Regions from separate parts of the Variovorax sp. GW531-E2 genome, predicted to be linked through region 1. Evidence: predicted binding sites of a transcription regulator. Region 1 holds the regulator's gene; the other holds the start of a gene.
What was found. The regulator HrcA, encoded in region 1, represses chaperone genes, less so after heat shock. The targets are predictions, from matches to a motif close to TTAGCACTCNNNNNNNNNGAGTGCTAA.

Region 1 (7,083 bases):
TGGTGTTCACGTCGTCCAGCGACAGCCGCAGCGCCGAGGCCTTCATCTGGTCGATGTCGACCTGCAGCTGCGGCGTGCCGGCCACGCTGTTGGCACGCACCGACTGCAGGCGCTTGTCCTTGTTGGCCTCGCGCACCAGCTTCTCGCGCGCCTGCAACAGCCGCTCAGCGCCCATGCCCGAGGTGTCCTGCAACCAGAACTCGAAGCCGTTCGATTCGCCCAGCCCTTCGATGGGCGGCGGCACCATGCCGAAGACCTCGGCGTCGCGCTGCTGCTTGGCCAGCGCCTTGCCAGCACGCTCGACGATGGCGTGGGCGCGCTTGTCGGCACTGGCGCGTTCGGACCAGTCCTTCAGCGAGACAAACGCCATGCCCATGTTCTGCCCGGAGCCGCTGTAGCTCCAGCCGGTGAGCGTGAAGATGGTGTCGGTCGTGTCCTTCTCGGTCTCGAGAAAGTGCTTTTCGATGGCGCGGTTCACTTCGTCGGTGCGGCCCGAGGTGGCGCCGGCCGGCAGCGTCGCGATCACCATCACGCTGCCCTGGTCCTCTTCCGGCAGGAAGCCGCCGGGCAGGCTCAGGTACAGCAGGCCCATGCCGGCCACGATGGCGACATACACCGCCGTGAAGCGCAGCGGCTTGCGCAGGATGCGGCCCAGCACGCCCACGTAGCGACCCTGCGCGGCGTCGAAGCGGCGGTTGAAGGCGCCCAGGAAGCCGCGCGTGCGCGGCGGCACGCCGGCCTTCAGGAACCGCGCGCACAGCGCCGGGATGAGCACGATGGCCACCACCACCGACAGCACCATCGACGCGATGATGGTCACCGAGAACTGCCGGTAGATCACGCCCACCGAGCCGCCGAAGAAGGCCATGGGCAGGAACACCGCCGACACCACCACCGCGATGCCGACCAGCGCGCCGGTGATTTCCTTCATCGATTTGATCGTGGCCGCCTTCGCATCGAGCCCCTCTTCGTGCATGACGCGCTCGACGTTCTCCACCACCACGATCGCGTCGTCCACCAGCAGGCCGATGGCCAGCACCATGCCGAACAACGTGAGCACGTTGATCGAATAGCCGAAGGCCGCCAGCACGCCGAAGGTGCCCAGCAGCACCACCGGCACGGTGATCGCGGGGATCACCGTGGCGCGCCAGTTCTGCAGGAAGAGGAACATCACGACCACCACCAGCGCGATGGCCTCCAGCAGCGTGCGGATGACCGACTGGATCGAGATCTTGACGAAGCGCGTGGTGTCTTCCGCGTAGGCCACGCGCAGGCCCGCAGGCAGCGAGCGCTCGAGCTCGGCGATGCGCGCCTTCACCGCGCGGGCGGTGGTCAGCGCGTTGGCGCCGGGCGCCAGCATCACGGCCGAGCCCGCGGCCGGGTGGCCGTTCAGGCGCGTGGTCTCGGCATACGACTCGCTGCCGATCTCCACGCGCGCCACATCGCCCAGCCGCACCACGGCGCCGTCGGCCTGCGTCTTGAGCACGATGGCCTTGAACTGGTCGGGCGTCTGCAGCCGCGACATCGCGGTGACGGTGGCGTTCAGGTGCTGCGTCGGCGCCGACGGCCGCGCGCCGATCTCGCCCACCGACACCTGCGTGTTCTGCGCGGTGATGGCGGCCGTGACGTCGGACGGCATCAGCTGGTAGCTGGCCAGCCGGTGCGGGTCGAGCCAGATGCGCATGGCGTACGCCGCGCCGAAGGCCTGCACCGAGCCCACGCCGTCCACGCGGCTGATCGGGTCGCGCAGGTTGCTGGCCATCCAGTCGGCGATGTCGGTGTCGGTGCGCTGGCCGGTCTCGTCGTAGAGCGCCACGATCAGCAGGAAGTTGTTCTGCGACTTGGCGACCGTCACGCCCTGCTGCTGCACCGCCTGCGGCAGCCGGCTGGCGGCCTGGCTGACCTTGTTCTGCACCTGCACTTGCGCGGTGTCGGGGTCGATGCCCTGGCGGAAGGTGACGTTGATCTCGGCCCAGCCGGCGGCGCTGCTGGTCGACTTGAAATACATCAGGCCGTCGATGCCCTTGAGCTGCTGCTCGAGCACCTGCGTGACGCTGTTTTCCACCGCCTGCGCCGAGGCGCCGGGGTAGTTGGCCGACACGACCACGGTCGGCGGCGCGATGTCCGGGTACTGCGACACCGGCAGCGTGCGAATGGCCACGCCGCCGGCCAGCATGATGAGGATGGCAATGACCCAGGCGAAGACGGGCCGCTGGATGAAGAAATGAGCGATCACGGGAGGTTGTCGCTTCTGATCAATCGGCCGGGGAAGGCGCCGCAGCGGACGATGCGCCCGCCGTGGAAACCGGCACCGGCTTCACTTTTTCACCCGGGCGTGCGCGCTGCAGGCCATCGACCACCAGGCGATCGCCCTCGCGCAGGCCCCGGGTCACGACCCAGTGCTCGCCCTCGGTGCTGCGCACTTCGAGCGCGCGCAGCTCGACCTTGTTGTCGGCCGCCACCACCAGCGCGGTCGGCTCGCCCTTCTCGTTGCGGGCCACGCCGCGCTGCGGCGCCAGGATGGCCTGGCGCTCCACGCCGGACTCGACCTGCGCGCGCACGTACATGCCCGGCAGCAGCAGACCTTGCGGGTTCGGGAACTCCGCGCGCAACGTGACCGAGCCGGTGGCCTCGTCGACAGCCACTTCGGAGAACTTCAGCGTGCCGGCATGCGGGTAAGGCAGGCCGTCCTCCATGCGCAGGCGGACCTGGGTGCTGGCCGGCGCCATGTCGCCCGAGATGAAACGGCGCTTGAGCTTCGTCAGTTCCAGGCTCGACTGCACCACGTCGACGTAGATCGGATCGAGCCGCTGGATCGTGGCCAGCGCCATCGCCTGGCCCGGCGCCACGAGCGCGCCCTCGGTCACGGCGGAGCGGCCGATGCGTCCCGCGATGGGCGCGGTGATGCGCGTGAAGTCGAGGTTGATGCGCGCCGCCTTCACAGCCGCCTGCGCGGCCTTCACGCCGGCTTGCGCCTGCACCAGCGCGGCCTGCGCCTCTTCGTGCTCCTGCCTGCTCACGGCATTGGCCTTGACCAGTTCGCCGAAGCGATCGGCCTTGCCGCGCAGGCTGGCGATGGTGGCCTGCGACGTGGCCAATGCGGCTTGCGCCTGCTCGTGCGCGGCCTCGAACGGGCCGGGCTCGATCTCGTACAGCACTTGGCCCGCGCGGACCATGCCGCCCTCTTCGAACAGCCGCTTGCGCACGATGCCGTTGACCTGGGGCCGCACCTCGGAGACGCGGTAGGCGGCCGTGCGGCCCGCGAGCTCGGTGTGCACAGCCACGTCACTGGCGTGCAGCGCCACCACGCCGACTTCGGGCGGCGCGTCATCGGTGGTGGAAGCCTGCTTGGCGCCGCATGCAGCGAGCGCGAGCAGGGACATCGGAAGCAGGAGCTTGAAAAGCGGGGTCATGGCCATCGGGAATCGCAGTGCGGCGTGCGCAGGGATCACCCGGCTCGTTACATTTGCACTCAAATGGTGCATTCTGCCTTCGATGTTGCATTGCAACCTGAAGGAATCCTGTGTTTGCCGTAGGTGAAATCGGCGGCGGCCGCAGGCCTCGCTCGCGCCTCTGGCACCAAAGAAAAAGGCCGCGCAATGCGGCCTTCATCGGAGTGTCTACAGAGGGGGAATGTGTGGTGGTAGGCCGTGAGTGGCTTGAACACTCGACCAACGGATTATGAGTCCGCTGCTCTAACCAACTGAGCTAACGGCCCACGCGGGCCCGATTCTATGCGCCGCGCGCAGCCGCTTACTTGCGGTGGCTCAGCGCGTTGCTCACCAGCCGCGACGTGATATCGACGATCTGGATCATGCGGTCGTACGGCATGCGGGTCGGGCCGATCACGCCCAGCGTACCGACCACCTGGCCGTCGACCTCGTAGTTGGCGCTGACGATGGACAGCTCCTCGAACGGCACGACCTGGCTTTCGCCGCCGATGAAGATGCGCACGCCCTCGGCCTTGCTCGACACGTCGAGCAGCCGCATCAGCTGCGCCTTCTCTTCAAAAAGATCGAAGGCACGCCGCAGCTGCCCCATGTCACTGGAAAAATCGGTCACCGACAGCAGGTTGCGCTCGCCGGAAATCACGACGTCGTCGGCCTGCGCATCGGTGAGCACTTCGGAGCTGACCTGCACCGCGGCCTGCATCAGCGCGGCGATTTCACCGCGCAGCTTCTCGACCTCGGACTGCAGGCGGTCGCGCACCTGCTCGATCGTCAGGCCCGCGAAGTGCGCGTTGATGTAGTTCGAGGCTTCCACCAGCTGCGACTGCGAGTAGTCGGATTCCGGGAAGATCACGCGGTTCTGCACGTCGCCGTCGGGCGAGACGATGATCACCAGCAGCCGCCGCTCGGACAACCGCAAGAATTCGATCTGCTTGAACACCGAGACGCGCCGCGGCGCCATCACGACGCCCACGAACTGCGACAGGTTCGACAGCAGGTGCGCGGCGTTGGCGATCACCTTCTGCGGCTGGTCGGCCGCCAGGCTCGGCGTGCTCATCTGCTCGCGCTGCGCGGTCAGCATGGTGTCGACGAAGAGCCGGTAGCCGCGCGTGGTCGGCACGCGTCCGGCCGAGGTGTGCGGGCTGGCGATGAGCCCCAGCGCCTCGAGGTCGGACATGACGTTGCGGATGGTCGCGGGCGAGAGATCCAGCCCCGCCGAACGCGAGAGCGTGCGTGATCCGACGGGTTGCCCATCGGCGATGTAACGCTCGACCAGCGTCTTCAACAGCAACTTGGCACGGTCGTCCAGCATTGCAAGATTTTAGTGTTGTAATTTGTGAGCTATGACCTCACGCTTTCGTCACGTCGCCCTGATCGGCAAATACCAGGCTTCCGGCGCCCGGGCGCAAGCCGATGCGCGCGACGGCGTGATGGAGGGCATCGGCGCCTTCCTCGAATCGCAGGGTTGCACGGTGTTCGTGGAGCGTTCGTCCTGCGAGGACACCGACGCACCGCCCCACCCGCGCTACCAGGCGCTGTCGGTCGAAGAAATCGGCCAGCGCTGCGACCTCGGCCTCGTGGTCGGCGGTGACGGCACCATGCTCGGCATCGGCCGGCAGCTCGCGTGCTACGGCATCCCGCTCATCGGCATCAACCGCGGGCGGCTCGGCTTCATCACCGACATCCCGCTGGACAACTACCAGGCCACGCTGATCCCGATGCTGGCCGGCGAATACGAAGAAGACCACCGCAGCCTGATGCACGCGCAGGTGATCCGCGATGAGGCCCTGGTGTTCGACGCGCTCGCGATGAACGACGTGGTGGTCAACCGCGGCGCCACCTCGGGCATGGTCGAGATGCGCGTGTCGGTGGGCCGTCATTTCGTGGCCAACCAGCGCGCCGACGGGCTGATCATCGCGTCGCCCACGGGCTCGACGGCCTACGCGCTGTCGGCCGGCGGGCCGCTGCTGCATCCGGCGGTGCCGGGCTGGGTGATGGTGCCGATCGCGCCGCACACGCTGTCGAACCGCCCCGTATTGCTGCCCGACGCCGACGAGATCGTGATCGAGTTGGTGAGCGGGCGCGACGCCAGCGCCAATTTCGACATGCAGTCGCTCGCCTCGCTCGCCATCGGCGACCGCGTGGTGGTGCGCCGCTCCGACTTCCGGGTGCGCTTCCTGCACCCGCGCGGCTGGAGCTATTTCGACACGCTGCGCAAGAAACTCCATTGGAACGAAGGGGGCTCCTGAATGAAGGACCACGCCTCCAGCTTGAGGACGAACTGAGATGGCTTTGCGACGCATCGCACTGCGCGACTTCGTGATCGTGCGGTCCCTTGAACTCGATCTGTCGGCCGGCTTCACGGTGCTGACCGGGGAAACCGGCGCCGGCAAGTCCATCCTGATCGACGCACTGCAGCTGGCGCTGGGCAACCGCGCCGACGCCGGCGCCGTGCGCGAAGGCGCCGAGCGGCTCGACGTGAGCGCCGAGTTCGACGCCGACCCGGCGCTGGCCGGCTGGCTCGACGAAGGCGGCTTCGAGGCTGGCGACGGCCTGCTGCTGCGCCGCACGGTCGACCTGCAGGGACGCAGCCGCGGCTGGATCAACGGCAGCCCCGCCACCGCCACGCAACTGCGCGAACTCGGCGACCGCCTGCTCGACATCCACGGCCAGCACGCCTGGCAGAGCCTGACCCGCCCCGAGGCCGTGCGCGGCCTGCTCGACGCCTACGCCGGCGCGCGCACCGACGCGCTCGACGCCGCCTGGCAGAGCTGGCGCCAGGCGCTCTCGGCGCTCGACCACGCACGCTCGGCGCAAGACTCGCTGCAGCGCGAGCGCGAGCGGCTGCAGTGGCAGATTTCCGAAGTCGCCAAGCTCGCGCCGGGCGCCGACGAGTGGGACGAGCTCTCGGCCCACCATTCGCGCATCTCGAACGCGCAGGCCCTCATCGACGCCGCCCAGGGCGCAAGCCAGGCACTCGAAGACGACGACAACGGCGCCCTCGCCGCCCTCACGCGTGCCGCGACGCTGCTGCAGAACTGCGAGCACATCGAGCCCGAATTCCGCACGCTGGGCGAGGTGCTGGCCTCCTGCGTGGCGCAGGCCTCGGACGCGGCCCACTCGCTGCACGGCTACCTGCGCGACACCGACACCGATCCCAAGACCCTCGCCGAACTCGACGAGCGCATGGGCCTGTGGATGTCGCTTGCGCGCCGCTACAAGCGCACGCCGGCCGAGCTGCCCGCGCTGCTGGCCGGCTGGCAGGCGGAGCTGCAGGCGCTCGACGCGCAAAGCGACCTCGAAGGCCTGGAACGCGCCGAACAGAACACCCAGCAGGCCTACATGAAGGAAGCCAAGGCCCTCGGCAAGATCCGCAAGCAGGCGGCGCCGCGCCTGGCCCAGGCCGTCACGCAGGCGATGCAGGGCCTGGGCATGCAGGGCGGGCGCTTCGACGTCGAACTGCAGCCGCTGGCACAGCCCGGCCGCGCCGGCCTCGAAGAAATCTCGTTCCTGGTGGCCGGCCATGCCGGCAGCACGCCGCGCGCCATCGGCAAGGTGGCCTCGGGCGGCGAGCTCTCGCGCATCGCGCTGGCCATTGCCGTGACGACCAGCGAACTGGGCGCCGCGCAGACGC
Region 2 (7,083 bases), on a different contig from region 1:
GTGTCGCTCACGCTGTACGCGGGCAGCGAAACGGGCGGTGCGCTCGGTGCGGCGCGGCTGGCGTGGCTGGCCGATGGAGGTGCTGTGGCCGAGGTGTGCACGCTGCCGCCGGTGAAGCTGACGCTGACGCCTTCATCCGAAGGCGCTGGCGCACACAAGACGCGGCATGCGCGCTTCCAAGTGCTCTATATGGCGCTGCGCGACCAGTTCCGCTGAACCTTCCGCACAAAGAAAAAGGGCCGCTTTCGCGGCCCTTTTTACTTTGGTGAGCAGAGCTCAGCCGAGCATTACATGCCCATGCCGCCCATGCCGCCCATGCCACCCATGTCGGGCATGCCACCGCCGCCAGCGCCGGACTCGTCCTTGGGTGCGTCAGCAACCATGGCTTCGGTCGTCAGCAGCAGCGAGGACACCGAAGCGGCGTTCTGCAGTGCGGTGCGGGTGACCTTCGTCGGGTCCAGGATGCCCAGCTCGAGCATGTCGCCGTACGTGTCGTTCGCAGCGTTGAAGCCGTAGTTGCCCTTGCCAGCCAGCACAGCGTTCACCACCACCGAGGCTTCGCCGCCGGCGTTGTTCACGATTTCGCGCAGGGGCGCTTCGATGGCCTTCAGCACCAGCTTGATGCCAGCTTCCTGGTCAGCGTTGTCGCCCTTGACCGACTCGCCCACGGCTTGCTTGGCACGCAGCAGTGCCACGCCGCCGCCAGCCACAACGCCTTCTTCCACTGCAGCGCGGGTGGCGTGCAGGGCGTCTTCGACGCGAGCCTTCTTTTCCTTCATTTCGACTTCGGTGGCAGCGCCAACCTTGATCACTGCCACGCCGCCGGCCAGCTTGGCCACGCGCTCTTGCAGCTTTTCACGGTCGTAGTCGCTGGTCGCTTCTTCGATCTGAACGCGAACTTGCTTCACGCGGGCTTCGATGTCACCAGCAGCGCCAGCGCCGTCGATGATGATCGTGTTTTCCTTGCCCACTTCGATGCGCTTGGCTTGACCCAGGTCGGCCAGCGTCACCTTTTCGAGCGTCAGGCCCACTTCTTCAGCGATGACCTTGCCGCCCGTCAGGATGGCGATGTCTTCCAGCATGGCCTTGCGGCGGTCGCCGAAGCCAGGAGCCTTCACAGCCACGACCTTCAGGATGCCGCGGATCGTGTTCACGACCAAGGTAGCCAGGGCTTCGCCTTCGACTTCTTCGGCAATGATCAGCAGCGGACGGCCAGCCTTGGCGACTTGCTCCAGCACGGGCAGCAGGTCACGGATGTTGCTGATCTTCTTGTCGAACAGCAGCACGAAGGGGTTGTCGAGCAGCGCCGATTGCTTCTCGGGGTTGTTGATGAAGTAGGGCGACAGGTAGCCGCGGTCGAACTGCATGCCTTCGACGACGTCGAGTTCGCTGTCCAGCGACTTGCCGTCTTCCACGGTGATCACGCCTTCCTTGCCGACCTTGTCCATCGCGTCAGCGATGAGCTTGCCGATGGTTTCGTCGCTGTTGGCCGAGATGGAGCCGACTTGCGCGATTTCCTTCGACGTGGTGGTGGGCTTCGAAGCCTTCTTCAGCTCGGCGACCAGGGCCGTGACAGCCTTGTCGATGCCGCGCTTCAGGTCCATCGGGTTCATGCCGGCAGCCACCAGCTTGAAACCTTCGCGAACGATGGCTTGGGCCAGGACCGTGGCGGTCGTGGTGCCGTCACCAGCGTTGTCGCTGGTCTTGGAGGCCACTTCCTTCACGAGCTGGGCGCCCATGTTCTGCAGCTTGTCCTTGAGTTCGATTTCCTTGGCCACGGACACACCGTCCTTGGTCACGGTGGGGGCGCCGAACGAACGCTCGAGCACCACGTTGCGGCCCTTGGGGCCCAGGGTCACTTTGACTGCGTTGGCCAGGATGTTGACACCCTCGACCATGCGTGCGCGGGCTTCGCCGCCGAAGACTACGTCTTTTGCTGCCATGATGAATTAACTCCGAATGGATTGGATTGGATGGGATCGAAAGGGAGGAGAAGAATTACTTCTCGACGACTGCGAACAGGTCGTCTTCCTTCATCACGAGCAGTTCGTCGCCATCGACCTTGACGGTCTGGCCGCTGTACTTGCCGAACAGGACGCGGTCGCCGACCTTGACGGTCAGTGCGGCCAGTTCGCCCTTGTCGTTGCGCTTGCCCGGGCCCACGGCCAGGACTTCACCCTGATCGGGCTTTTCGGCGGCTGCGTCGGGGATGACGATGCCGGAGGCGGTCTTGGTTTCGCTGTCAACACGCTTGACGATCACGCGATCGGCCAAAGGACGAAGTTTCATTGCATCTCCTGGAAGGGTAAGAAACGGGTTTGTTTGTGGTCGGGCGCCGGAGAAACCGGCGACCTGTCGACTGGATGGGAGGGCTGTTAGCACTCGTCAGCAGCGAGTGCTAATCATAAGGGCATTCGATGACCTTTCAAGGGCGGCGCCCTTGCCGCCGTTTGGCACCGCCGTGCTTTTCCGGGGAAACACCGGGTGGCCAGGTGCCTTCGGCCTGGAAGCTTTGAGATATTTTGCCCGGGCAAAATAAGGCCATGCCCATGTCGCCGATGCACGGAGGTCGCGCGCGCAGATTGCTTTTTTGTAATCCGGGTGATCGGTGGTGGACGGGCTTGGCTTCCTAGAGTCGCGGCATCCCGGCAACCTCCAAGGACACCATGACACACACCTTCCGCAACACCGTTTTCGCCGCAGGGGCCGCACTGGCCGCTGCCGGCGCCTTTGCCTCGGGCACCCATGCAGGTGGCCACGGCCACGGCCATGATGCCGAGGCCGCCGTCGGCAAGCCTGGCGTGGCCGCCAAGGTGACGCGCACGGTCCAGGTCGACATGACGGACTCGATGCGCTTCACGCCGGCGGACATCAAGGTCAAGCAGGGGGAGACGGTGCGCTTCGTCGTCAAGAACTCCGGTGTCCTGAAGCACGAGCTCGTGCTCGGGACCGAGAAGGCGCTGCTGGCGCACTACGAGGCCATGAAGAAGAACCCCGAGATGGAGCACGCCGATCCGAACATGGTCACGCTGGCCGCGGGCAAGACCGGCGAGATCGTCTGGCAGTTCACCCAGGCCGGCAAGGTCGACTTCGGCTGCCTGCAACCGGGCCACTACGACGCCGGAATGAAGGGCGCGGTGCTGGTGGGCAAGGCCGGCAAGTGAGCGTCCTGCGCACGCGTCTTTCACGCGCCGGTCGCCATGCCGGCGCTTTTTCTTCCAGGGTATCGCGCGACAGGGCTTGACCTTCACATCGTGTCAACCTGGACACTGATCGCTTCCCCCTCAAGGGCTTCCCCCTTTCCTGTCGGAGAACGCGAATGAACGACACGTCCACCAGGCGCGCAGGACACCCCCACGGTCATCACGGCCACCACGATCACCACGCATCGCACGGGCATGCGCCCGCGGGCCCTGCGCAGCCCGCTGCGGAGGGCACGGTCTACACCTGCCCCATGCACCCGGAGATCCGGCAGGACCACCCGGGCAACTGCCCCAAGTGCGGCATGACGCTGGAGCCCGAGATGCCGACCCTCGACGAGGGCGAAGACCCCGAGCTGAAAGACTTCAAGCGGCGCTTCTTCTGGACCCTGCCGCTCAGCGTTGTCGTCACCGTGCTCGCCATGGCCGGCCACCGCCTGCAGTGGTTCGAGATGGGCACGCAAAGCTGGATCGAGCTCGTGCTCAGCGTGCCGATCGTGCTGTGGGCCGGCTGGCCATTCTTTGTGCGCGCGGTGCAGTCGGTGGCGAACCGCAGTCCGAACATGTGGACCCTGATCGGCCTGGGCACGGCCGCTGCCTTTGTCTACAGCGTCGTGGCCACGGTGGCACCCGGCGTGTTCCCCGCGTCGTTCGTGTCGATGGGACGCGTGTCGGTCTACTTCGAAGCGGCGGCGGTGATCATCTCGCTCACCTTGCTGGGCCAGATCCTCGAGCTCAAGGCGCGCTCGCAAACCTCCGCGGCCATCAAGTCGCTGCTGGGGCTCGCGCCCAAGACGGCACGCCGGATCGGCGCCGACGGCACCGAGGAAGACGTGCCCATCGGCCACGTGCACGTGGGCGACAAGCTGCGCGTGCGCCCCGGAGAGAAGGTGCCGGTGGACGGCGTGGTGATCGAAGGCGGCAGCGCGGTCGACGAGTCGATGCTCACCGGCGAGCCGCTGCCCGTGACCAAGCGCGTGGGCGACAAGCTCATCGGCGCGACGCTGAACACCAATGGCGCGCTGGTCATGCAGTCGGAAAAGGTCGGCTCGCAGACCGTGCTCGCGAGCATCGTGCAGATGGTGGCGCAAGCCCAGCGCTCGCGCGCGCCGATGCAGCGGATGGCCGACCAGGTCGCCGGCTACTTCGTCATGGCGGTCATCGCCATCGCGGTGCTGACCTTCTTCGCCTGGGGCTTCTTCGGGCCGCAGCCCAGCTGGGTCTACGGCCTCATCAATGCCGTGGCGGTGCTCATCATTGCCTGCCCCTGTGCGCTCGGCCTTGCGACGCCGATGTCGATCATGGTGGCCACCGGCAAGGCGGCCACGCAGGGCGTGCTGTTCCGCGATGCCGCGGCGATCGAGAACTTCCGCAAGGTCGATGCGCTCATCGTCGACAAGACCGGCACCCTGACGGAAGGCCGGCCGCAGTTCGAGCGCGCGGTGCCTGCGCCCGGCTTCACCGCCGACGAGGTGCTGCGCCTTGCGGCCAGCCTGGACCAGGGCAGCGAGCACCCGCTGGCCGACGCCATCGTGCGGGCGGCGCGCGAGCGCCAGCTGGCGCTGGACACGCCCGAGGGTTTCGAATCCAGCAGCGGCATCGGCGTGAGCGGCGCCGTGGCCGGCCGGAAGCTGGCGCTGGGCAACACGGCGCTCATGGCACAGCTGCGCGTGCGGGTCGACGACCTCAAGCCGCAGGCCGAGGCCCTGCGGGCCGAGGGCGCGAGTGTCATGTTCCTGGCGGTGGACGGCCAGGCCGCCGGCCTGCTCGCGGTGTCGGACCCGATCAAGTCCACCACGCTGGAGGCGCTGGCCGCGCTCAAGGCCTCGGGGCTGCGCGTCATCATGGCCACCGGCGACGGGCTGACCACGGCCCGCGCCGTCGCCGCGAAGCTGGGCATCGACGAGGTGCACGGCGAAGTGAAGCCGGCCGACAAGCTCGCGCTGGTCGACAGGCTGCAGCGCGAAGGCCGCATCGTCGCGATGGCCGGCGACGGCATCAACGACGCGCCTGCGCTCGCCAAGGCCGACGTCGGCGTGGCGATGGGCACCGGCACCGATGTCGCGATGAACAGCGCCCAGGTGACGCTGGTCAAGGGCGACCTGCGCGGCATTGCGCAGGCGCGCGTGATCTCCGAGCAGACCATCGCCAACATGAAGCAGAACCTCGGCTTCGCCTTCCTCTACAACGCCCTGGGCGTGCCGCTGGCCGCGGGCGTGCTGTTCCCGTTCACGGGCTGGTTGCTGTCGCCGATGATCGCGGCGCTGGCGATGAGCCTGAGCTCGGCCTCGGTGATCACCAATGCCTTGCGCCTGCGTGGCGCTACCTGGCGCGAGGCTTGAGAAGGCCCGCCAGGGCCTTCTGGTCTTCGGCCAGCTGGATGCGCATGAGCTGGAGCACGCGCACCGCCAGGCCGGACAGCGGCTGTCCCGGCGGCAGCACCAGCATGCCCGCGAAGGACACCTCCAGCGACAGCGGGCGCACGGCCAGGCCGCGCTGCGCGTACTCCAGCGCGGTGACCGGGTTGACGACGCCGATGCCCATGCCGCTCAGGGCCATCTCGCACACGCTGGCCGCGTACGGGGTCTCGACCAGCACGCTCAATGCGACGTTGCAGTCCGCCAGGGCCCGCTCCAGGCGGCGCCGGGACGCATCTTCCGGGTTGAGCGCGAGGAAGGGCTCTTCGGCGAGTTGATGCGGCTGGATGGTCCTGGCGCGGGCCAGCCGGTGTTTGGCATGCATCACCACCACGCCCGGAAAGCGCGCGAATTCGGAGTGCTCCAGGCCGGTCGTCGGCATCTCGTCGGCCATCAGCCCGAAGTCGACCTGGCGCCCCAGCACGGCCTCGTGCACCTCTCGCGAACTGAGCACCTGCAGCGAAATCTGCGGACGGGCGTCGGCGTCGCCGCGCTCGGCCACCAGCCGCGACAGCACCCGCGGCACGAAGCTCAGGCCGAAGGCCGGGTACACCGCCATGCGCAGCGTGTTGACGCCGAAGCGCTTGAGGCTGCGCATGCGGTGCTCGATGCTGCTCAGGCCCACGAAGACGCGCTCGACCTCGGTCAGCAGCGCCTGCGCTTCGGGCGTGGGGTGCAGGCGGCCGCGCAGCCGGCGGAACAGGGGAAAGCCCGCGGCTTCCTCGAGCCTGCGCAGCGACTGGCTGATGGCCGGCTGCGTCACGCCCAGCAGCGCAGCCGCCTTGCTCGCGGAGCCCACGGACATCACGGAACGGAACACCTCGATCTCTCGGAGCAACATATAACAACCGCTTATGGAGAAAGAATTTCGGGCGCGATCCGGATTATCTCCAGCGTCCTAGAGTTGGTGTCTTCAGCCACTTCCCGAAAGACGCGAGATGAACCTTCGAACAGCGCTTGCAGTGACGGTCCTGGCGTGTGCGGCGCCCGCATGGGCGCACGACTTTTCCAGCGACGTCGCCAGGTTCCAGACCCTTGCGGCCACCCGCAAGCCCGACAGCCCGCAGGCGGTGGCCGCCAAGCTGGCGCTGGAGCGGGCGCAGGGCGAGATGGAACAGTCGGACGTGAAGATGCTGCTGCGCATCCGTTCGATGACCAACGCCGGCCTGCGTGCCCTCGGCGAACAGCCGGCCCTGCTCACCAGCGAGTACAAGCGCCTCGAGGCGGCACTGGCCAACCCCAAGACCCAGGACCCGGCCCGGATCGCCACCGCCCGCGAAACCTTCTCCCGCCTGGGCGTGGAGATGAAGGTCTACACCGATCTCGAAACCATGGCCGTCGAGCAGATGAAGCATGCGCTGCAGCTCATCGAATCGGCCCCCGCGAACTGACTTCCATCGTGAACCCATCCATTTCCCATCCCGGCACGTCCCCTGCGGACGCCGCCTTCGCCAGCCTGGCGCCGC

Region 2: a site for HrcA is predicted at 2,376-2,402, ahead of AC07XP_RS23400 (co-chaperone GroES). Genes of this name have one in related genera too.

Annotation. Positions count from the first base shown of each region.
Region 1 is NZ_JBWKXQ010000054.1:24,273-31,355, reverse strand. It holds gene AC07XP_RS24760 (efflux RND transporter permease subunit) at 1-2,236, opposite strand, end outside; gene AC07XP_RS24755 (efflux RND transporter periplasmic adaptor subunit) at 2,256-3,383, opposite strand; tRNA gene AC07XP_RS24750 (tRNA-Ile) at 3,642-3,718, opposite strand; gene hrcA (heat-inducible transcriptional repressor HrcA) at 3,754-4,761, opposite strand; gene AC07XP_RS24740 (NAD kinase) at 4,793-5,698, shown strand; gene recN (DNA repair protein RecN) at 5,736-7,083, shown strand, end outside.
Region 2 is NZ_JBWKXQ010000048.1:26,011-33,093, reverse strand. It holds gene xylB (xylulokinase) at 1-216, shown strand, start outside; gene groL (chaperonin GroEL) at 288-1,943, opposite strand; gene AC07XP_RS23400 (co-chaperone GroES) at 1,999-2,289, opposite strand; gene AC07XP_RS23395 (cupredoxin domain-containing protein) at 2,667-3,164, shown strand; gene AC07XP_RS23390 (copper-transporting P-type ATPase) at 3,320-5,542, shown strand; gene AC07XP_RS23385 (LysR substrate-binding domain-containing protein) at 5,523-6,458, opposite strand; gene AC07XP_RS23380 (hypothetical protein) at 6,556-7,008, shown strand; gene AC07XP_RS23375 (trans-sulfuration enzyme family protein) at 7,017-7,083, shown strand, end outside.